2 regions of the Thioalkalivibrio sp. ALE25 genome follow, and region 1 is predicted to be linked to the other one. Evidence: riboswitches for the same ligand, from Rfam matches in the RefSeq annotation. Region 1 holds a riboswitch; the other holds the start of a gene.
The links. A riboswitch is a leader RNA that binds a small molecule or an ion and turns the genes downstream of it on or off. The one in region 1 is predicted to bind cobalamin.

Region 1 (10,941 bases):
GTCTCAAGGGCGTGTGCCAAGCCCGTGATCTTCACGCCGGCGCTTGCGCGACGGGCCGTGGGCTTGCACGCTTTGACCTGAAAACACCCGAGAGCGATAGCGATGCGAGAGATTCAGCGAGCGACCCCCCTGGTGATCGGACTGACCGCCGTGGGCCTGCTGGCCCTGGGCTGTGGCAACGGCGCGCCGGAGGAGGAGTCGGTGGGTGCACCCCAGAGTCTGGGGGAGGGGGGACTAACCCCTCAGGATATGTCCAGTGACGAGGCCCGGCGTCCGCAGCAGTCCGGCATGCCGGCCGCGGACGTGAAGCGCACCACGGACTGACGGACCCGCGGGGCCGCCGGTCCGTGCGTGCCCCTTGCCCTCACCACATCAGGTCATCGGGGACGACGTAATCCTTGTAGGGGTCGTCCGGGTCGGGCTCGGACGACGCATCATCCTCGGCCGGAATCACCAGCGGCCATTCCGGATCGCGCTCGCGGATGCGGTCCGCTGTCTCCCGCGGGATGACCCGGAAACCCTTTTCCGGCCGGATATCCAGCCCCGCAATCGCGGCGCGCCCGTCGGCCAGGCGCTTTTGCAGATCCGCTGTCACCGGTAGGTGGCGGATCTGCCCCCCCTGCTGAAAATGATAGTCCAGCGCGGCATCGCCCGTGGGGATCGGCGCCAGATGGGTACTGACCAGCTCGCGGATCTGTGCGTGGCGGGCGCGGCGTTCGGCACGCTCCTGCTGTTCGCGGTTCTTCTGCCGCGAGCGTTCGGCCTGCTCGGCCTTGCGCGCCTCGGCCACGCCGGGCTCGGGGCCGGTCTTGCGGTCCTTCTTCTTTTTCGCGTTGCCCTTTTGCGCCTGATGCTTTTGCGCCTTGGCCTTGCGAACCTGTTTTTCGTCCACCAGCCCCGTCTTCAGGAGCTGGGTGCGCAGATCGTCGGACATGAATCCTGCCGTGTAGGGTCTGTATGCCGGGGAGGATAGCCGGAACCGCCAGCGCATGCAGCCGGCATGCCGCTACGTACGTCCCTGCGTGGACACGCTATTGAGAACACCGATCCGGAGTGTGTGGCGCGTCGCGGATCTCGGCCTCCGGCAATGCGGGGAACAGCGTGTGCAGTCGGCGCCGGTGGTTCACGGCGTGGGACCGGCTATCCGGCGTCGAGAGCTGGCGGGCCTGCGCGAGCAGTTGCAGGCCCGCCAGGCGCTCGCTCTGGAGTTCGAGCGCGAGTACCGCGCGGTAGAGCGTGTCGCGCTCGGGGGTGTGCAACTGGCGGCGCAGGGCGCGGATGCGTCCGGTGGCTGAGGTCTGCCAGCGGCGGGCGGTTTGCGCGAGCCGTTGCCACTGAGAGGTCGTCAGCGGTCGGGGGTACCACAGGGCAAACAGCGCCAGCATCACATCCACCCCGAAGTCCTCCTGCCAGCGCATCAGACGCGCGCGTGCATCGGGGTCGGCCCAGAGGGTTCCGGCGAAGCTCCAGAAGGCCTCGAAGTCCGTCGACGGCTCCTCCGGGGTGCCTCCGGATTCAGGCACTGCTCGCGGCGGAGGAGGTGAACGTCACCCCGGCGGTGTTCCGCAGACTCTCGGGCTCCAGGATCTCGAGGTCGCGGGTGTGCAGGCTGATTACGCCCTGGTTGCGCAGCTGGGTGAACAGTCGGCTGATGGTCTCCTGGGTCAGGCCCAGGTGGTTGGCGATGTCGGCGCGCGACATCGGCAGGTAGAACCGCTCGGGGGACAGGCCGCGAGTGCGCTGGCGTTCCGACAGCCCCACGAGGAATGTCGCCAGGCGTTGCTCGGCCGTGCGCTGGGCAAGCAGCGCATGCAGGCTTTCGTCCTGCGCGAGCTCCTGGCTCATCACGCTCATCATGTGCTGGCGGAACGTGGGCAGGCGCCCGGCGAGGTCGTCGACATGCCCGTAGGGCACGGCACAGACGCTGGTGGATTCCAGGGCCACGGCACTCACCGGGTGCTTGCCCGAATGGATCGCGTCCAGTCCCAGGAGGTCGCCGGCCAGGGCAAAGCCCGTGATCTGTTCAGTGCCGTCATCGGAGATCAGCACCGTCTTCAGCGCCCCCGTGCGGACCGCATACAGCGCGTCGAACTTGGCCCCCATGGTGAACAGGGCCGCGCCCTTGGCGATCGGCCGGCGCTGCTGGACGATCTCGTCGAGCTGCCAGAGCTCGTCCTGCGGCAGGCCGACCGGCAGGCAGAGCTGGCGCAGGGTGCAGTGCTGACAGGCTTGGGTGGGTCGTAGCGTCATGAGTGCAGGGTAGCCGTTTTTTCGGAATTGGGGAAAGGGATTTTCGGGGTCTGCCATCACGCTCGGGAATGCGCTACTGTCCCTGTGGAATGCAGGTGATTCGGGTCGGGGTTATTACGGGTCTCGAAGCGGCGCCGGCCGCCCACTTCACCGCGCGCGGCATCAGGCATGGACAACGCGAGATAACAATATTTAGACTCAGTTTACATTGGGTGGCGCGGCAACGGCCTGGAACCCACGCGTTGCGCACGGGCCGCCGAGACAAGGACAGGGGTCAAGATGATCGAGCGGTTACTCGAGCAATACATGCGCTACGGGACCTTTGTGCTGCGGCACCCGGATGGCCGCGAGCAGCGTTTCGGTAGCGGTACGCCGGAGATCACGATGCAGCTGCATGACCGGGCGGCGCTGCGCAAGATCGGTCGCGATCCGGGGTTCCAGCTGGGCGAGACCTACATGAACGGCATGTGGTCGCCTGGCCCCGAGGGCCTGCAGGTGTTCCTGGATGTGGCTATGCGCAACTTCGCGCCGATGTTCCAGCAGCGTGTCAATCCGGCGGTGCGTATGCTCAGGGCGCTGATCGAGCAGGGCAACAAGGTGGCGCGCTGCTATCAGAACATCGCCCATCATTATGATGTCGACGAGTGGCTTTATCGCCAGTTCCTGGACGAGGGCATGTTCTACAGTTGTGCCTACTTCGAGCGGCCCGATATGACGCTGGAGGAAGCGCAGCAGGCCAAGTGCGCGATGCTGCGCAGGAAGCTGCGCCTGGAACCCGGCATGCGGGTCCTTGATATCGGTTGCGGCTGGGGCGGCCTGGCCTTCCATCTGGCCGAGCACGCGGACGTGCAGGTCGACGGCGTGACACTGTCCCGGGAGCAGCTGCGGGTGGCCCGGGAGGAGGCCGGGCGACGCGGGCTGGAGGACCGGGTGCGGTTTCTCTACCAGGACTACCGCGAGCACGAGGACCAGTACGACCGGATTGTCAGCGTCGGCATGTTCGAGCATGTCGGCACACCCAACTACGGTACGTTCTTCCAGCGGGTACACGACCTCCTGACGCCCGACGGCATCGCCGTGCTGCATACCATCGGGCGGCAGGAGCCGCCGGGCACCTCCAACCCGTGGCTCAGCAAGTACATCTTTCCGGGCGGGTACACCCCGGCGCTGTCCGAGGTGATGAGTGCGCTGGAACCCACCCCGCTGTACACCACGGATATCGAGTTCTGGCGGCTGCACTATGCCGAGACACTGGCCGAGTGGTACCGCCGATTCCAGAAGGTCCGGGCCGAGGCCGTGACGCGCTTCGACGAGCGCTTCTGCCGCATGTGGGAGTTCTATCTGGCCAGTTGCGAGGGGACCTTCCGCTGGTGGGGACAGGTGGTCTTCCACGTGCAGATGGCCAAGCAGCAGGACGCGGTGCCGCTGACGCGCGACTACCTCTATCGCGACGATGCCTCCGAGGTGGTCTCGATCCCGCCCGGCGAGGCCCAGGCACGGCGCAGCAACGCGGCCTGAGGGGTGGCCGAATGCGCCGGGAACGGCTCGAAAACGGGGCCCGGAGCGCGCGAACCGAACGTACTTTCCCTACACTAACGGGGACGTTGCGGCCATGCCGGCGGTGACCATCCATTCCGGAGCAGGGGCGCGTGTTCGGTCGCTTTCGTAAACGCAGGGAGGCACCGGGTCAGGAAGACCCGCAGGCCGTCGGGCCGTCGCAGGAGAACGTCCTGATCGAGGCGGCCGGCCGCAGCCGCATCACCGAGGTGGCGGCCACCGCGCGGCGCGTCCCCTGGTCGCTCAATTTCCTCCAGCTGCTGTGGGCGGCGGGACCGGTCACGTTCCTGGCCATGCAGGGCGGGTACTTTCTCGGTTTCGGGCATGCCGCCCCGGCACAGAACTTCATCTTCTTTGCCGTCTACACCCTGCTGTTCGGGGTGATCGGCCTGGTGGCGCGCTTTGTTGCCGATGCCACCCGCGGAAAACGCCAGGAACAGTCGCGCGACCAGCTGCGCAACACGATCGACCTGCTGCCGGACCTGCTGTTCGTGACCCGTGATCTGGCCATGAGCGAGCTCGCACCGGACATGCGCCGGCGCAAGGCGGCCGAGGTGCTGCTCCACGAGGTGGATATCTCGCCCGAGGGGGTGGCCGTCGCGGTGCGCGAGATGACCGGCGATACCAGCCTGGCGGCTGCCGCGGAGCAGATCGAGATCTATCGCCGCCTGGGCCTGCGCTCGCGCGTGGGCGATCTGGTGGGCGCGACCGAGGATTCGCGGCTCGCGGCCCTGGAGAAGCTGCACCACGAGGCCCCGGAGGTCGCCGACCTGCTGCGCGATCGGTTGCGCGGCGTGGCGCCGACCCAGGAGGATGGCGTGCGCCGGGTGGACCAGTTCCTGGACCGCCTGTTTTCCGCCGCCGATGCCGACGACCTGGCCCGGTGCACCCTCGACGATGTGCAGGCGATCTTCGTGCTCGCGTTCGAGCTCGTGAACGGGCGCCAGATCAAGCGCCTGAGCTTCGAATGGTCCGGTGGCTGGCAGCTCGGGGCCGCCCTGGACCGACTGGAATCCCAGGGCAACCGCTTTCGCGTGGCGCAGGCCGGGGTGGTCAGCCGCCTGCGCTCGCTCGGTATTCTGCTGTCCCAGAGCGATGCCTCGGGGCTGGATCCGCAGGCTCTGCGCGAGCCCGTAACCGACCTGGGGCGCCAGGTCCTGGAGGCACTGCGCACTCTGGAGGATCGGGAACCGGGGGAACATTCGCCGGAAGGCCAGCTCCTGGGGCTGGCACTGCGGCGGGTCGAGGACCTGCGCGAGGCGCGCGACCAGCTGATGCAGGCGCAGAGCCGTTACGCCAATGCGGTGGAGCGCTGGGAGGCCCTTCGCCGCGCCCAGGTGGAGAAGCGGGGCGAGAAGCGCTGGTTCAAGCGCAGTGTGCGCGGTATCCGGGTCAGCGAGGAGCTGATCGAGCTGACCGATGACCAGAAGCTGAAGCTGGCCAACGACTTCTGCAACTTCCTCAGGGAGCTGAAAATCCAGCGCGAAGGCGACCTGTTCTACTTCGGGGGGGCGGCGCTGGACGCCGAGACGGCCAAGCGCATCGGCATCCAGCTGGCCCTGGTCCTGGAGCCGCTGGTGGACCTCACCAACCCGAGCATCCAGCGCGCCATCTACGCCAACCCGGCCGCGTATCTTGGGGGGCTGTATGTGGGCATGAGCGCCGATGCCAAGGCGGGTCTGGGCTCGGCCATGGTGCGCAAGGTCCGCCAGGATCTCGGGCGCATGGCCGAATGGCTGGCGATGCGCCTCACGCGTATCTATCACCTGCCTTTGAGCGATTCGATGCGCGATTTCCTGGTCGAGCAGTACGGCGCCAACCGCGAGCGCCTGGACATGCTGGCAACGCATGCCGCGGACGAGTCGCATCCCGTGGCACTGCGCGCCGAGCGGTCGCCGGAGTTCGACGCCATGCTGCAGGACAAGACCTGGGGCCTGCTGCTCAAGCGCGGGACCCGCTATCTCCACGCCGAGGAGCGGCGCCGCCGCTGATGATCCGTCGCGACGGGCCTGGTTCGACGGTTCCGGTTGTGCGAGATCGAATCTCCCCCGGCTGGTAATTTTGCGCCCAATTGTGTAGTGTTCGCCGCGTTCCCCGGTGCCCGGCCAGGCTCGACCTGGCGGGTTAAACGGGAAGTTCGGTGAGTCCGGGCGGGTCTTCGAGGCCCGCGGACGATTCCGACGCTGCCCCCGCAACGGTGATCGAGCGAGGGACCGCCCGACGGTCCCTGATGGTCGCGGCCAGTGCCACTGAACATGCGTTCGGGAAGGCGCCGCATCGGAACGCTCGTCAGCCCGGAGACCGGCCAGGGAATGATCGCGCGGCATGCGGCGGGCATGCGAGGCGGATGATCGAGCCTGGCCGCTTGCCGGTTGTGGCCGATCCCCCCTCGTGTCTGTCTCCCCCTGTTCGGGCGATCCCGACGAATCAACGGCGTGCGGGCGGCTCGCCGGGAGACACAGACGACATGAAACGCACAGCACTTTCCACGGCCATCCTGCTGGCCACCAGTCCCGCTCTGGCGGATACGCCGAATACCAACGACGCGCAGACCCTGGAAACCGTCCAGGTCACCGCCTCTCGCATCGCGCAGACCGTCGACGAGACGCTTGCTTCGGTCACCATCATCGACCGCGAAGAGATCGAGCGCCTGCAGCCCCAGCAGTTCACCGATCTTTTAGATGGGCGCGCTGGCGTATCGGTGAGTGGTGCCGGCCCATTTGGTAAACAGTCGAGTGTGCGCGTGAGGGGTACCGAATCTGATCACCACCTGCTTTTGATCGATGGAGTTCGCATGGGCTCTGCGACCACCGGCGGGGCGAGTTGGCGGTTCCTGCCGCCGGAGGAGATCGAACGAGTGGAGATCGTGCGGGGCCCTCGAACCTCCATTTATGGGTCCGATGCCATTGGCGGCGTGACCCAGATCTTTACCCGAGAAGGTCGAGAAGGACCGCCGAAGGTCAACGCATTTGTCGGAGGCGGAAGTTTTGACACGTGGGAGACCGGAGTCGGCGTTGCCGGCGGCACCGAAAACACGAACTACAGTTTCTCGGTTAGCCACTTCGAGACCGATGGGATCAACGTGCAGGACGACGTCGGCGACGATGACCCTGACGGTTACAAAAACACCTCGCTGTCCGGGAAGGTAAGTCATCGTTTGGACAGCGGAATCGAACTTTTCGGGAATTTCTTGTACTCGGAAGGTCGTTCGGAGTATGACGCAGACGAGTTCGACCCTGCCACTTCCCTTATCCTCGGACCGTACGATCGAGCCTACACAGATTTTGTTCATGCCGCCCTGCGGGCCGGTATTCGTATTCCGGTAACCGACCGCTGGGACTCGGAAGTCACGCTTGGGCAGTCACGGGATGAGAGTGACGATGTGACGGAAGGCGGCGTGCTTGGTGGAAGCATCGATCGATTCGATACGCGTCGGAATCAGCTGACCTGGCGCAACGATCTCCGACTTGGGGATCGCACCGACCTAGTGGCCGGAGTGGATGCCTACGAGGACCAGGTTGATGGCACCACCGATTATGACGAGGACTCGCGTTACAACGTTGGCGTGTATTCGGTCTTGCGCACCGAACTTGGCAACCACGACCTGGAAGCTTCGCTGCGTTACGACGACAACGAGCAGTTCGGCGCAAAGACCACGGGGCAGATCGCCTGGGGCATGCAGGCCACCGATGCCCTGCGCCTGCGGGCCAGCTACGGCACCGCCTTCAAGGCGCCGACCTTCAATGATCTTTACTGGCCTTCTTCCGGCCCGATGAGTTTCCGCGGGAACCCCGACCTCGATCCGGAAGAGTCGGAGACCTTCGAGTTTGGGGTCAGGTATTCAGCCAGCCTTGCCTATGTGGATGTGGCAGTGTTCGAAACGCGTGTGGATGGCCTTATAACGGGTTTTCCAATGCGCGAAAACGTTGATGAGGCCCGAATTCGCGGGCTGGAAATCGAGGGTGGCCATGCCCTCGGGCCGTGGAATTCGCGGGTTGCGCTGACCCTGTTGGACGCGGAGGACCGGGATTCCGGAGATGAACTCGCGCGGCGGGCGCCGGTTTCGGCCCGTTTCGATCTAGATCGTCAGATCGGCGATTTCTCCGTAGGTGGTACGGTCCTCGCTCGGAGTCGGACCTATGAATACGACTTCTCGGGCGAGCCAAACCGGCTCTCGGGCTACGGCACGATGAACCTGCGCGCGGCGTATGCCCTCAACCCCGAATGGACGGTCGAGGGCTCCTTGACCAACGTCTTCGATCGGGATTATGAGACCCAGGGCGGCTATAACAACCCCGGCCGGGCCGCGTTCGTGAAGCTGCGCTACCAGCAGAGGTGATTCATGGGTAATCGACTGTCGAAGATTGCGACCCGTACGGGTGACGAAGGCCGGACCGGGCTGGGCGATGGCTCGCGGGTGGACAAGGACAGCCACCGCGTCGAGGCCTTTGGCGACGTGGACGAGCTGAACAGTGTCGTGGGCCGGGTGCTGGTCCACGACCTGCCCGAAGAGGTCCGTCGCTCGCTGGCTCTGGTGCAGCACGAGTTGTTTGATCTCGGAGCGGAACTGGCCGTGCCGGGGCATCAGGCCCTCCCGGAGGCTTCCGTGGAGCGTCTGGACGTGGAGCTGGAGTCCTTCAACGCGGATCTGCCCGCCCTGAAGGAGTTCATCCTTCCGGGTGGGGGTCCCGCTACGGCCGACTGTCACATTGCGCGTACCGTCTGCCGGCGTGCGGAACGGCGTCTGGTGGCGCTCAATCACCACGAGGCATTGCGTCCGGCGTCGCTGGCCTATGTCAACCGGTTGTCGGATCTCCTGTTCGTGCTCTGCCGTGTGCTGGCTCGTCACGAAAACGGTACCGAGGTCCTCTGGCAACCGGCGAACCAGCGCGGCTGACGGGTCTTCGTGGGGGCGCCGCGGTGGCGGCGTCCCATTCCCATTGCAACGGTCGAGGCGTGTCGAGTACACGCCTCGCGCCCTATTGCACCTGTTTATCGGGAAGTTTCCATGCGTTTTCGTTGCACGATCCTGAGCATCTTCGCGCTTTTTCTTTTCGGAATGGTACCGGCCCATGCGGGTCCGCTCGTGGTGGGTGTGGTCTCCGATCGCTCGGCGGCGGAGGTGGCCGCTGGCGCGCATCGCTTCCTGGAGGCCCATCCGCAGGCGGAGGTGATCCTGCGGACACCGGAGCAACTCGCGGACAAGTCGGACGAGGCGGTATCGGCGCTGTGGCGGGAGGTCGACGCCATACTCGTCGCGGCTGTTTTCGGGGACCAGGCCGCGCGCCTCGACCGTCTGTTGCGGGAGGCCCCGCCGCCCGAGGCGGCCCCGATTCTGGCGATCAACAGCGTGCGTCACCTGACGGCCCTGTCGCGGATCGGCGGCGAGGCCGTGCTTGCGGGCCTCGATGACGAGATGCGCACCGAACTGGCGGCCAACCCCGACCCGGGTAAAGACCCGCGCGTGCACCTGGCCCAACAGCAGGCGCGTTTCCCCGAGCAGGCGGACTGGCTGACGGGTCGCGCGTTTTACCAGGGACGCACGCCGGAGAATATGGAGGGGCTGATGCGCTGGCTGGCCGCGCGTGGCGGGCACGAGATCGAGGTGCCGGAGCCGGATCCGCGCGAGACCGTCCGCTATTACCGGCATGGCAGCTCCAGCCCGAATCCGGACGCTCTCGAGCTGGACGACGGGCCCGCCGTGGCGTTGCTAGATCTGGATACCGGTGACCGGCCGGGCGACCGGGCGCTGCTTGACGCCGCCTGCAAGGCCCTGGAGGCCCGGGATATCCAGTGCTTCGCGGTACTCGCGCGCTGGGGCGGGGCCAGCCGCGAGGCGGTCGAGACGTTGGCCAAGGTGGCCGGGTCGGCGGATCTGGCAGGGATCGTCAGCCTGCAGGACTTCGTGGTGGGCGGGGGTGGCAACCGCGAGGCGGTGGCCGAGGCCTTCGGCGCGCTGGATGTCCCGGTGATCAAGGGGATCCGCCTGGCGGACGTGAGCGCGACCCAGTGGCGGCTCTCGCACGAGGGCATCCCCTGGGACAAGGTCCACTACCACGTGGCCATGCCCGAGTTGCAGGGCATGAGCCAGCCGATGGTGCTGGCGACCGCCGGCGAGCCGAAACAGGACGCCCGCACGGGCGTACGCCTCACACTGACCGAGCCGGTCGGCGAACGGGTCGAGGCCCTGGGCGACCGGGTGGCGAGCTGGCAGCGGCTGCGCCGCCTGGACAACACGGACAAGCGGGTGGCGGTGGTCTACTACAACCATCCGCCCGGTCGCCAGAACATCGGCGCGGACAAGCTGGATGTCCCCGAGTCGCTGCTGGAGATCCTGCAACGACTCGAAGCCGCCGGGTACGACCTGGGCGACGCGGTGCCGGAGGACGCCGAGGCCCTGCTGGACATGATCCAGGATCGAGCCGTGAACCTGCCGGAACAGGCGGATGCGCTGGACGCGATCGCCGGCCGGGTCGCCTCGCTGGACCGCGACCAGTATCAGGCGTATTTCGATAGCCTGCCGGAACCCGTCCGGGCCGAACTGGTCGACGGCCCGATCGGCTATCTGCAGGCACGCCTGGAGGCCGCCAGGGCCGCCGACAAGGTCGAGATCGCGCAAGCTGGGCTGGAAAGCGGTGTCGGTGATCTGCGCCACATGCTCGAGAGTTATCCGCACGCGGCGCAGGAGCGTGCACTGGACCTGCTGGCCCAGTACGAGGAGGCCTGGGAGGCCACGCTGGCGGGGGAGGACGCGCACGCGACCACCGAGCAGTTGCGCAAGGCGCTGGTGCGCACGGGCATCCCCGGCCTGACCGGCTGGGGCGACCCGCCGGGCGAGGCGATGACCCGCGATGGCGAGATGCTGTTCCCGGGGATCGAGTTCGGCAACGTGTTCATCGGGCCGCAGCCGCCGCGCGGCTGGGAGGTCAGCGAGCGCCTGCTGCACGCGAATACCACGTTCCCGCCGACCCACCAGTATGTCGGCTTTTACCACTGGATCCGCGATCACTTCGAGGCCGATGCGCTGGTCTACGTCGGGCGTCACTCGACCCGCGAATTCCTGCCGCGCCGGCGTGCGGGGCTGGCACCGGACGACTATCCCGAGATCCTCGGCGGCGCCCTGCCGATTATCTA
Region 2 (10,941 bases), on a different contig from region 1:
GCGTGGTCGCTGGACGGCCGGGTGGAATACGCGCTGGAGGGTTCGATCTTTATCGCCGGGGCCGCGATCCAGTGGCTGCGCGACGAGCTCCACCTGATCGACGCGGCCGAGGATTCCGAGTACTACGCGGGCAAGGTGGCGGACGCCGACGGGGTCTACGTGGTGCCCGCGTTCGCCGGGCTGGGGGCCCCCTACTGGGACATGTACGCGCGCGGCGCCATCTTCGGCCTGACCCGTGGAACACGCAAGGAGCACATCACCCGCGCCACGCTGGATGCACTGGCCTATCAGACACGCGATGTGATCGATGCCATGGCGCAGGATGCCGGGATCGGGCTGAAGGCCCTGCGGGTCGACGGCGGGGCCGTGGCCAACAACGTGATGATGCAGTTCCAGGCCGACATGCTCGGGGTGCGGGTCGAGCGCCCGGCGGTGACCGAGTCCACCGCGCTGGGGGCCGCCTGGCTCGCGGGGCTGGGGGTCGGCTTCTGGACCCGTGACGAGTTGGCGCAGAAGGGTGGGCTGGACCGGGTGTTCGAGCCGCAGATGGACGCGGCCACGCGGGAGCAGTACTACCGCGGCTGGAAGAAGGCCGTAAAGCGCACGATGGGCTGGGCGCGCGAGGACGACAGCGACTCGACGCCGTAGCGGGTGATGGTCTGGGGCCTTGCCGACGCGGGCGGGGGCTTCGCCGCCAAGTCGGCTCCCACAGGGGGCTGCAGGTAGAGCGATGGCTTCGACAGGCAGCCCGGCCCAGATCAATGTGGGAGCGGGCTTGCCCGCGAAGCCCCTGCCAGGCCCGGATTGGGCCCGGGGCTCAGTCCATGCTGGCCGGTTCGGCGGCGAGCTGGCCGGACTGGTAGTCGCTGATGGCCTGTTCGATCTCGTCGGAGGTGTTCATCACGAAGGGGCCGTAATGCGCGATCGGTTCGCCCAGCGGCCGCCCCTTGAACAGCAGCACGCGGGCATCCTGCTGGGCGATCAGGTGGATCTGGGTCTGGCCGCTCCACACACCCATCTGGCCGGTCTGCAGGCCGATGAGCTCGCCGTCGAACACGTAGGCCAGCACGCGGTCCTCGAGCTGCACGGCGAGTGACAGGCGATAGCCGGCGGGCAGCGTCAGGTCGGCCATCGCGGCGCCTTCGCCAATCTGCGCCAGCGGGCCCTCGGTATCCCCGGCACTGGTCTGCCAGGATCCGGCAATGGCCTTGAAGCGCAGCGGATCGTCGTCTTCCGGCAGGTGGCGCATTGCGTCGGCGTGCACGTCGCGATAACGCGGCGGGTCCATCTTGCGCCGGGCGGGCAGGTTCACCCACAACTGGAAACCGTGCAGGCCCTCGCTGTCGAGCAGGGGCATCTCGGAGTGGATCACACCGCGGCCGGCGCTCATCCACTGGGCCTCGCCGGCCTCCACGCGGCCCTGGTTGCCCATGGAGTCCTCGTGGGTCAGGCCGCCATGGACCAGGTAGGTCAGGGTCTCGAAGCCGCGATGCGGGTGGGCGGGAAAGCCGCCGATGTAGTCCTCGCGCGCGCTTGCCTTGAGCTCGTCCAGCATCAGGAAGGGGTCCAGCCCGCCACGAAAGTCATGGATGCGCCGAATCTTCACCCCGGCCCCGTCCTGGGTGGGATGGGAGGTCTTCACGCTGTCCGGCGGTGTCGGGTTCATGGCGTTCTCCTTCGCAACAGGTCTGCACCATACCGACCATGAAACGAAAAGAAAATTGCATCGTTTCCCGTCATGGGGCCTTTTGTCAGGCGGTGGACAGATCCCAGGAATCGGCAAACGCCTCCAGGCTCTCGATGAAATCGGGATCGTGTTCCTGACGGTTGATGGTCAGGTGCAGGACGACGGCCTGCGGGTCGGGCGGGTGCCCGGTGGTCAGCGTCCAGGCCAGGCCGTTGGGGCAGTCGGGCAGGGACAGGCGCACGCCACCGTTGATGACCTCGCGGTGCACCCGGAACTCGCCCCACAGGCAGTAGACCACGCCGGCATCGGGACCGTTGTCCTGGATCAGCGTGTCGATGGCATCACTGTGAGCGGGCAGGGCGGGGACGTTCAGCCGCCGCTGCAAGGTTTCGGCATCCAGGGTCGCGGGCAGATTGCGGAAGAATTCCATGGCGGTCACTCGTTGCGCGGCAGGAACACGGGCAGGCCGTCGACCTCGCCTACGCTCAGGCGCTGGTTGTAGAGGCGTTCCAGGGCACTGGGCACGAGCATGGTGGCGGTCGGGCCCCAGCATGCCTGGCCGTCGGGGAACAGCAGGAGCAGATGGTCGCAGTAGCGCGCGGCCAGGTTGACGTCGTGCAGGACCAGTACGGCGGCCCGGTGCGCCTGGGCAACGATGCCCTGCACGCGGTTCAGCACGGCGACCTGGTGATGCAGGTCCAGCTGACTGGTGGGCTCGTCCAGCAGGAGCAGGCTGGGGTCCTGGGTCAGCACGGTGGCGATGGCCAGGCGCTGCCGCTCGCCCCCGGAGAGCGTGTCCACCATGCGGTGCTCCAGGTCGGAGAGGTCCATCTCCGCCAGGGCGGCCCGGGCGCGGGCGTAATCCTCGGAGGTCTCGATGTCCCAGGGGCGCAGGTAGGGGTGCCGACCGATCAGCGAGGTCTCCAGCACCGTCGCGGGGAAGCCGTCGTGGTGGGTCTGGAAGACCAGGCCGATGCGCCGCGCCAGTTCCGCGCGGGGCAGGCGGGTGATTGCCTGGCCACGGACCTCGATGGTGCCGGCGCGTGCGGTCCGCAGGCCGGCGAGCGTTTGCAGCAGCGTGCTCTTGCCCGCGCCGTTGGGGCCCAGGATGCCCCAGCACTGCCCGGGGTCGACGGTCAGTTCCAGCGGGGCGCCGGGTGCGCGCCCCGGGATGTCGATCACCAGGTCGTGGGTGGCAAGCAGCGTATCCGGGCCCGGCTTCTGGTGGACGCTGCGCGCGCCCAGGCCCGGGGCTTCATGCGGCCGGCTGTGGGCGGGGGCGATGGGTGGACGGGGTGCCATCAGCGGCTCCGGTACAGCAGGAACAGGAACACGGGGACCCCCAGCATCGCGGTGATTACGCCGACCGGCAACTGCTCCGGGGCGATCATGGTGCGGGCGAGGGTGTCGGCCAGCGTCAGCAGGATGCCGCCGCCCAGCGCGGAGGCCGGCAGGATCACGCGCTGGTCGTTGCCGAAGACCAGGCGCAGCATGTGCGGCACGATCAGCCCGACAAAGCCGACCGCGCCGACCTGCATGACTGCGGTCGCGGTGATCAGCGCGGCGGCGACATAGATGCTCCATTCCACCGGGCGCACCGCCACCCCGAGTGCCGCGGCCTGCATCGGGCCGCGCGCGAGCACGTTCAGCGTGCGGCCCAGCGGCAGGGCGAGGAACACGACCAGCACCAGCAGGATCCAGGCGGGATAGGGGTTGCGCGCGTGGGACACATCGCCCATCAGCCAGTAGAGCATCCCGGGCAGCTCGGCCGTCGGGCTGACTGCGAGCAGGAAACTGATCATGGCGCCCCAGCCCGCCGCGACCACCACGCCCGTCAGAAGCAGGCGCGTGGGGGTCCAGCTGCCGGTACCGTGCGCCAGGCCGAACACGATCACCGTGGACAGGAGGGCACCGGCGAACGCGGCCAGCGAGACGGAGAACATCGACAGGCCCGCGAGCATCGCCAGCAGGGCGCCGACGGAGGCGCCGCCGGAGAGGCCCAGCACGTAGGGGTCGGCCAGCGGGTTGCGCAGCAGCACCTGCATCAGCGCGCCGGCCAGACCCAGCAACCCGCCTGCGGCGAAGGCCGCCAAGGCGCGCGGCAGGCGCAGCTCCAGCACCAGCGTGTCGTGCAGGCGGCTGCCCTCGCCGAGCATCACCGCCAGCAGGTCGCCGGGCGCGATCGCGACACTGCCGAAGGCCAGCGCGATCAGCACCGCCAGCAGCGACGCCGGCAGCAGGACCGCGGCGGCAAGGAGGAAGGCGCGGGTCACGAGGGGTCAGTCCACCCGGCGGAGTCGGGCCCGCTCGAGCTCCTCGCACATCAGGCGGGTGCCCTCGGCGATGCGCGGGGTATGGCGCTGCAGCAGGGACGGCGGGATGAAGAACAGGTTGTCGCGCTGGACCGCGGTCATGTCCTCCCATTGCGTCCAGGCGATGACCCAGTCGGGGCGATCCTCGCCCATGCCGCCGCCAATGATGACCTCCGGGTCGGCCTCGATGACCGCCTCGCGATCCATGCGCGGGACCAGGCGATCCAGGTGGCCGAATACGTTCACCCCGCCGCACAGGCGGATCGCCTCGCTGATCAGGTGGTCGTCGTTCACCGTCATCAGGGGTTGTTCCCACACCTGATAGAACAGGCGTACCGGGTCGCGCTCGGCGTAGTCCTGGCGCAGGGTGTCGATCGCCTCCTCGAAGCTTCGCACCGCCTCGTCGCCCTGCGTCTCGGTGCCGGCGAGCTGTGCCATGCGGCGCATGCTGGCGGACACACCGTCGAAGCTGCGGGGCTCCGACACGTAGACGTGGAAGCCGAGCTCGCGCAGGTGTTCGATCTGGGATTGCGAGTTTCCGCTGCGCCAGGCGACGACCAGGTCCGGATCCAGTTGCACGACGCGCTCCATGTCGATGCGGCTGTAGCCGCCCACGCGGGGGAGCATCTCCGCCTCCGGCGGGAAGTCACTGTGCTGGGTCGCGCCCACCAGCTTGTCGCCGGCCCCGACGGCGAACAGCACCTCGGTGATATGCGGGGCGAGGCTGACGATGCGCTCGGCGGGTTGTTCCAGCCGGATCTCGTGACCGTCATCGTCGGTCACCGAGACCGGGTCGGCCAGTGCCGGCGCGGTGCAAAGCAACGTCGCGACGAGCAGGGCGGAGGAGTGTCCGAGGGTCTTGAAATTCATAAAAATCCGGTGGTTGTGGCGCTGTTGCGAGGTCGAATGGAGGACGTCTGCGGTAGTGCGCGCAAGCCGCAAAAGCGTTTCATCATAGCAGCATGCACAAGATGGTTTGGTGCCCAAATTGGTCGGGGGCGCGCCGAACGCGTATCATACGGCGGCTAGTATCAGGTGCCTGCAATGCGCAGGTGAAACGGGAAGCCGGTGCCAATCCGGCGCTGCCCCCGCAACGGTAAGTGAGCGGCGAACCACACCGCAGGCTTGGCCACTGTGTCCCCACGGGTCACGGGAAGGCGTCTGCGGCATCGGCACCCGCCGACGCTCGCAAGCCCGGAGACCGGCCTGGTGATGACGCATCCTGCGATCGTGCGGCGGGCAACGATCGAGGGCACGGGCACTATCTGCGGTGCCCGTTCCTTCGTGGTTTCGCCGTGCCGTCGCCCCGACGGAAACGCATGACGAACCCAGATCCCAAACCGACAGAAGGGCATCCGAACGCGTTCGCCTCGGCCGAGCGCGAGGCGGTTTATCGCGTGATCGGGGAACGCCGCGACATGCGCCATTTCCGCCCGGATCCGGTGGATCGCGCTACGCTGCGCCGGCTGCTGGAGGCCGCCCACCGCGCCCCCAGCGTCGGGTACATGCAGCCCTGGCGCTTCCTGCGGGTAACCGACCCGGCGCTGCGCGAGGCCCTGCATGCCCACGCCGCGGACGAGCAGGCCCGCACCGCCGAGGCCTGCGGGGAGCGCGCGGCGGAGGTGCACCGCCTGAAGCTGGAAGGGATCCGCGAGGCGGGGGAGTTGCTGGTCGTGGCCCTGACCGACGACCGCGAACGCTATGTGCTGGGGCGCCGTACGCTACCGGAGATGGACCTGTGCTCGGCGGCCTGCGCGATCCAGAACCTGTGGCTGGCCGCCCGCGCGGAGGGGCTGGGCATGGGCTGGGTCTCGCTGTTCGATCCGGACTGGCTGGCGCGGCAGCTGGACATGCCGGAGGGCGGCTATCCGATCGCGGTGCTGTGCCTCGGCCATGTGGAGCGTTTCTACGACCGGCCGATGCTGGAGACCGCGGGCTGGGATCGCCGGCGGCCCCTGGAAGAACTGGTCTTTCAGGATCGCTGGGGCGTGCGCGGCGAGCTGGCAGCCGACCAGGATGCGGCAGGCACCGGACACGGGGCGGACGAACGGACCGGATCCGACAGCGCATGAGCGCCTTCCTGATCCTGATGGGCGCCCTGATCCTGGATCGCTTGTTCGGCGATCCGCGGCGGTTCCACCCGCTGGCCGGGTTCGGTCGGCTGGCGGCCTGGGCCGAGTCCCGCTGGCATGCGCCCAGTCGCCTGCGCGGGGCGTTGCTGCTCGCGGCGCTGGTCCTGCCATGGGTGGCGCTGGCCGCTCTGGGGGTGTCGCTGGCCTGGGGCTGGTTGCTGTCGCTGGCGATCCTGACCTTGGCGATCGGCTGGCGCAGCCTGGACGAACACGCCGAGGTGGTCGCGCGGGCCCTGGAGACGGATGATTTGCACGGTGCCCGCACGGGCGTGGGGATGCTGGTCAGTCGGGACACGGAGGCCCTGGACGTGCGCGGGGTGAGCGGGGCGACCATCGAGTCGGTCCTGGAGAACGGCAACGATGCGCTGTTTGCCACGATCTTCTGGTTCCTGGTCGCCGGGGCACCGGGCGTGGTGGCCTACCGGCTGGTCAACACCCTGGATGCGATGTGGGGGTACCGAAACGAGCGGTATTCCACGTTCGGCTGGGCGGCCGCGCGGCTGGATGACGCCATGAACCTGATCCCGGCGCGTCTGACGGCCCTGGCCTATGCCCTGGCGGGGCGCGGGCGGGACGCCTTGCAGTGCTGGCGTGAACAGGCCGCCGGATGGAAGAGCCCGAATGCCGGGCCGGTGATGGCCGCTGGGGCCGGTGCGCTCGGGGTGGTGCTGGGCGGCCCGGCGCCCTATGGCGGCCAGCGCGAGTGGCGCCCGCGCCTGGGCATGGGCCGTCTGGCCGATGCCGCGGGCATTCGCCAGGCGGTGGCGCTGGTGGACCGGGCGCTGGCGATCTGGATGGCATTCATCGTGGTGGGGGTGATTGTCGTTGTCCTGTTCTGATCCGCAGAAGGCTCCCATGCCCGAATCCCGGGCGCTCGTGCAGGTGCACGGGGGTGGCGTGCGCCAGGCAGCTGCGCGCTACGGCATTCCGGCAACCGAGTGGCTGGATCTCTCCACCGGCATCAACCCGCATGGCTATCCCGTGGGCGAGGTCCCGCAGCGGGTCTGGGCGCGGCTGCCGGAACCGGATGACGGGCTCGAGGCCGCGGCCGCCGACTATTACGGCACCGCGGCCCTTTTGCCCGTCGCCGGCTCGCAGGCGGCGATCCAGTTGTTGCCGGCGCTGCGCCCGGATACGGCGCGCGTCGGCATCCTCGAACCCAGCTACAACGAGCACGCCCGGGCCTGGCGGGAGGCCGGACACACGGTACGCCCGCTGAGTGGCGAGGCGATCGCCGCCGCGCTGCCCGAGCTGGACGTGCTGGTGCTGGTCAACCCGAATAACCCGACCGGGCAGTGCTTCGAGCGTGCGGACCTGCTGGCCTGGCATGCGGAACTGGCGGCGCGTGGTGGCTGGCTGATCCTGGACGAGGCCTTCGTGGATGTGACGCCGAGGGCCAGTCTCGCGCAGGACGCTCCGCGCGAAGGCCTGGTGGTGCTGCGTTCTCTCGGCAAGTTCTTCGGGCTGGCGGGCGCGCGGGTCGGGTTCGTGATCGCCGACGACGCGATGCGCGCGCAGCTGGCCGCCCGACTGGGTCCATGGGGCCTCGCCGGACCTTCGCGCTGGGTTGCTACTCGGGCGCTGACCGACCGTGCCTGGCAGGCCGAGACACGTAGCCTCCTGCAGGCGCGCGGCCAGCGCCTGGCGGAACGGCTGCGTGCGCACGGGCTGGCGCCCACCGGCGGCACCGCGCTGTTTCAGTGGTGCCGGGTGGAGGATCCCGCGGGCTGGCAGGACCATCTGGGCCGGCAGGGCATCCTGGTGCGTCGATTCGATGCGCCCGGGAGTCTTCGGTTTGGCCTGCCGGGTGACGCGGCCGAGTGGCAGCGTCTCGAAGCGGGGCTGCAGCGGGCATGACGGGCACGACGCTGATGGTGCAGGGGACGACCTCGGATGCTGGCAAGAGCGTGCTGGTGGCGGGGCTCGCGCGGGTGCTTTATCGCCACGGACTGTCGGTGGTGCCGTTCAAGCCGCAGAACATGGCGCTGAACAGCGCCGTCACCGCCGATGGCGGCGAGATTGGCCGGGCCCAGGCCCTGCAGGCCGCCGCCTGCGGCCTGGAACCGCATACGGACATGAATCCCGTACTGCTCAAGCCCAGCTCGGACGAGGGTGCGCAGGTGATCATCCACGGGCGGCCCGCGGCGGAACTGGATGCGCGGGCCTATCACGACTACAAGCCGGTGGCCCGCGAGGCGGTGCTGGCGTCGCACGGGCGCCTGACCGATCAGTACGACCACGTGCTGGTGGAAGGCGCGGGCTCGCCGGCGGAAATCAACCTGCGCGCGGGCGATATCGCCAACATGGGCTTCGCCGAGGCGGTGGACTGCCCGGTGATCCTGGTCGCGGATATCGACCGGGGCGGGGTTTTCGCGCATCTGGTGGGCACGTTGGCGCTTCTGAGCGAGACCGAGCGTGCGCGGGTTCAGGGCTTCGTCATTAATCGTTTTCGCGGCGATATCAGCCTGCTGCAGCCGGGGCTGGACTGGCTGGAACAGGAGACCGGCAAGCCGGTGCTCGGCGTGATTCCGTACCTGCACGGGCTTTATCTGGATGCCGAGGACGCCCTGCCGCGCGAGGCGGTGCCGGAGAAGGCTACGGATGCGCTGAAGGTGGTCGTGCCGGCCCTGCCGCGCATCTCCAACCACACCGATTTCGACCCGCTGCGCCTGCACCCGGCGGTGGATCTGCGGTTTGTCGGGCCCGGCGAGTCGTTGCAGCCGGCGGATCTGGTGATCCTGCCGGGCTCCAAGTCGGTGCCCGACGACCTCGTCTGGCTGCGCGATCAGGGCTGGGAGGCCGCGCTGCAACGGCATGTGCGCTACGGTGGCAAGGTGCTGGGCATCTGTGGGGGCTTTCAGATGCTGGGGCGCGCCGTGCACGACCCCGACGGCGTCGAGGGCCGGACCGGTTCCACGCCGGGGCTTGGCTGGCTCGATATCGAGACCCGCCTGGCCCCCGAGAAGCGTCTGGAGCGTGTTCACGGGGATCGTGTGCTGGGCCGGGAGGCAGGCGTGGAAGGCTACGAGATTCATGCGGGCATCACGACCGGGCCCGGACTGGAGCAGCCGCTGCTGCATCTGGCGCACGGGCCGGATGGCGCGTGCAGCGAGGACGGTACGGTGGCCGGTACCTACGTGCATGGCGTATTCGACCGTTCGGAGGCCGCCGATGCCTTGCTGCACTGGGCGGGTATGCGGGCCGGTTTGGGACAGGGAGAAGACCTGGCCGCGGCGCGCGAACGCGGTCTTGCACGCCTGGCGGATACGCTGGAGGAACACCTGGACATGAAGCGTGTACTGACCCTGCTGCGGGCGGAATCGGGAGAGCCGGTGGCATGAAGACCCTGGTCCTGGGCGGCGTGCGTTCCGGGAAGAGCCGGCTGGCCGAACGCCTGGCGGCGGAATCCGGCCGGCCGGTCACCTATGTCGCCACGGCACGGGCCGACGATGCCGAGATGGCGCGCCGGATCGAGCGTCATCGTGCCGACCGCCCCGGCGACTGGGGCCTGGTCGAGGCGGACACGGGACTGGCGCGGGCACTGGAACAGGCCGCTGGCCCGGGCCAGTGCCTGCTGGTCGATTGCCTCACCCTGTGGCTGACCCAGCTCCTGTGCACCGATGACGAGGCCCGGATCGAACGCGAGCGCGAGGCCCTGATCGAGACGATCCCGGGCTTGCCGGGCACGCTGGTGTTCGTCTCCAACGAGACGGGGATGGGCATTACCCCCATGGATGCGCTGTCCCGCCGCTTCGCTGACGAGGCCGGCTGGCTGCACCAGCGCCTGGCCCCCGAGATGGACCGCGTGGTCCTCACTGTCGCCGGTCTCCCGCATGTGCTCAAGGGTGACCTGCTGTGATCCAGGGCGGGCTTTGCTGTAGCCAGGGTGACGAGGGTTCGCGGGCAAGCCCGCTCCCACAGGGCTGTCGCACATGCCTTTGTGGGAGCGAGTTTGTTTGTGGGAGCGGGCTTGCCCGCGAAGACGGATCGAATAGGGAGAACATGTGACCGAAGACTGTGACTGGCTGCAGGTGCCGCCGGCGCCCCTGAGTGCCGAGGCGCGCCGCGCAGCGGCCGAGCGGCAGGCCCAGCTGACCAAGCCGCCCGGCTCACTGGGCCAGCTGGAGGCGATCGCCGAACGCCTGGCCGCCATGCAGGGCGTGGGCCAACCGACGCTGGAGCAGGTGCACATCGCGGTGTTCGCCGGTGACCACGGCGTGGTCGCCGAAGGGATCTCGCGATTCCCCCAGGCGGTGACCGCGCAGATGGTCGCGAACTTCGCGAACGGCGGCGCGGCAATCTCGGTGCTGGCACGGCACCTGGGCGCGTCCATCGAGGTGATCAATCTGGGTACCGTGGCTCAGCCACCGGCCGTCAGCGGCGTGCAGCAACTCAATCTGGGTCCCGGCACCGCCAACCTGGCCCGCGAACCGGCGATGATGCCGGCGCAGCTGGAGCGCGCGCTGAACGCCGGCCGCCAGTGCGCCGAGCGCGCCCGAAGGGGCGGGGCGCAACTGTTCATCGGTGGCGAGATGGGCATCGGCAATACCACGGCGGCCGCCGCACTTGCCTGTTCATTGCTGGACCTGCCGCCGGCCGATCTGGCCGGGCCCGGCACGGGTCTGGATGCCAATGGCGTGCGCCACAAGGCCGAGGTGATCGAGCAGGCATTGAGCACTCACGTCGATGTGCGCGGCGATGCGCTGGGCAGCCTGCGTTGTCTGGGTGGCTTCGAGATCGCGGGCCTGGCCGGCGCCTATATCGCCGCGGCACAGATCGGGTTGCCGGTACTGGTGGACGGCTTCATCAG

Region 2: linked by a shared signal. The riboswitch ahead of bluB (5,6-dimethylbenzimidazole synthase) and the one ahead of C996_RS0107660 (TonB-dependent receptor domain-containing protein) in region 1 are both predicted to bind cobalamin.

What each region holds. Positions count from the first base shown of each region.
Region 1 is NZ_KB897931.1:120,882-131,822, reverse strand. It holds gene C996_RS0107690 (hypothetical protein) at 103-324, shown strand; gene C996_RS0107685 (DUF2058 domain-containing protein) at 365-934, opposite strand; gene C996_RS0107680 (DUF2390 domain-containing protein) at 1,032-1,523, opposite strand; gene fnr (fumarate/nitrate reduction transcriptional regulator Fnr) at 1,516-2,250, opposite strand; gene C996_RS0107670 (cyclopropane-fatty-acyl-phospholipid synthase family protein) at 2,530-3,768, shown strand; gene C996_RS0107665 (hypothetical protein) at 3,900-5,798, shown strand; cobalamin riboswitch at 5,886-6,132, shown strand; gene C996_RS0107660 (TonB-dependent receptor domain-containing protein) at 6,275-8,146, shown strand; gene C996_RS0107655 (cob(I)yrinic acid a,c-diamide adenosyltransferase) at 8,150-8,704, shown strand; gene C996_RS0107650 (cobaltochelatase subunit CobN) at 8,816-10,941, shown strand, end outside.
Region 2 is NZ_KB897932.1:7,274-18,214, reverse strand. It holds gene glpK (glycerol kinase GlpK) at 1-648, shown strand, start outside; gene C996_RS0108150 (pirin family protein) at 818-1,666, opposite strand; gene C996_RS0108145 (hypothetical protein) at 1,752-2,117, opposite strand; gene C996_RS0108140 (ABC transporter ATP-binding protein) at 2,123-2,989, opposite strand; gene C996_RS0108135 (iron ABC transporter permease) at 2,989-3,960, opposite strand; gene C996_RS0108130 (cobalamin-binding protein) at 3,967-4,869, opposite strand; cobalamin riboswitch at 5,016-5,224, shown strand; gene bluB (5,6-dimethylbenzimidazole synthase) at 5,319-6,071, shown strand; gene cbiB (adenosylcobinamide-phosphate synthase CbiB) at 6,068-6,970, shown strand; gene cobD (threonine-phosphate decarboxylase CobD) at 6,987-7,988, shown strand; gene C996_RS0108110 (cobyric acid synthase) at 7,985-9,472, shown strand; gene cobU (bifunctional adenosylcobinamide kinase/adenosylcobinamide-phosphate guanylyltransferase) at 9,469-9,990, shown strand; gene cobT (nicotinate-nucleotide--dimethylbenzimidazole phosphoribosyltransferase) at 10,136-10,941, shown strand, end outside.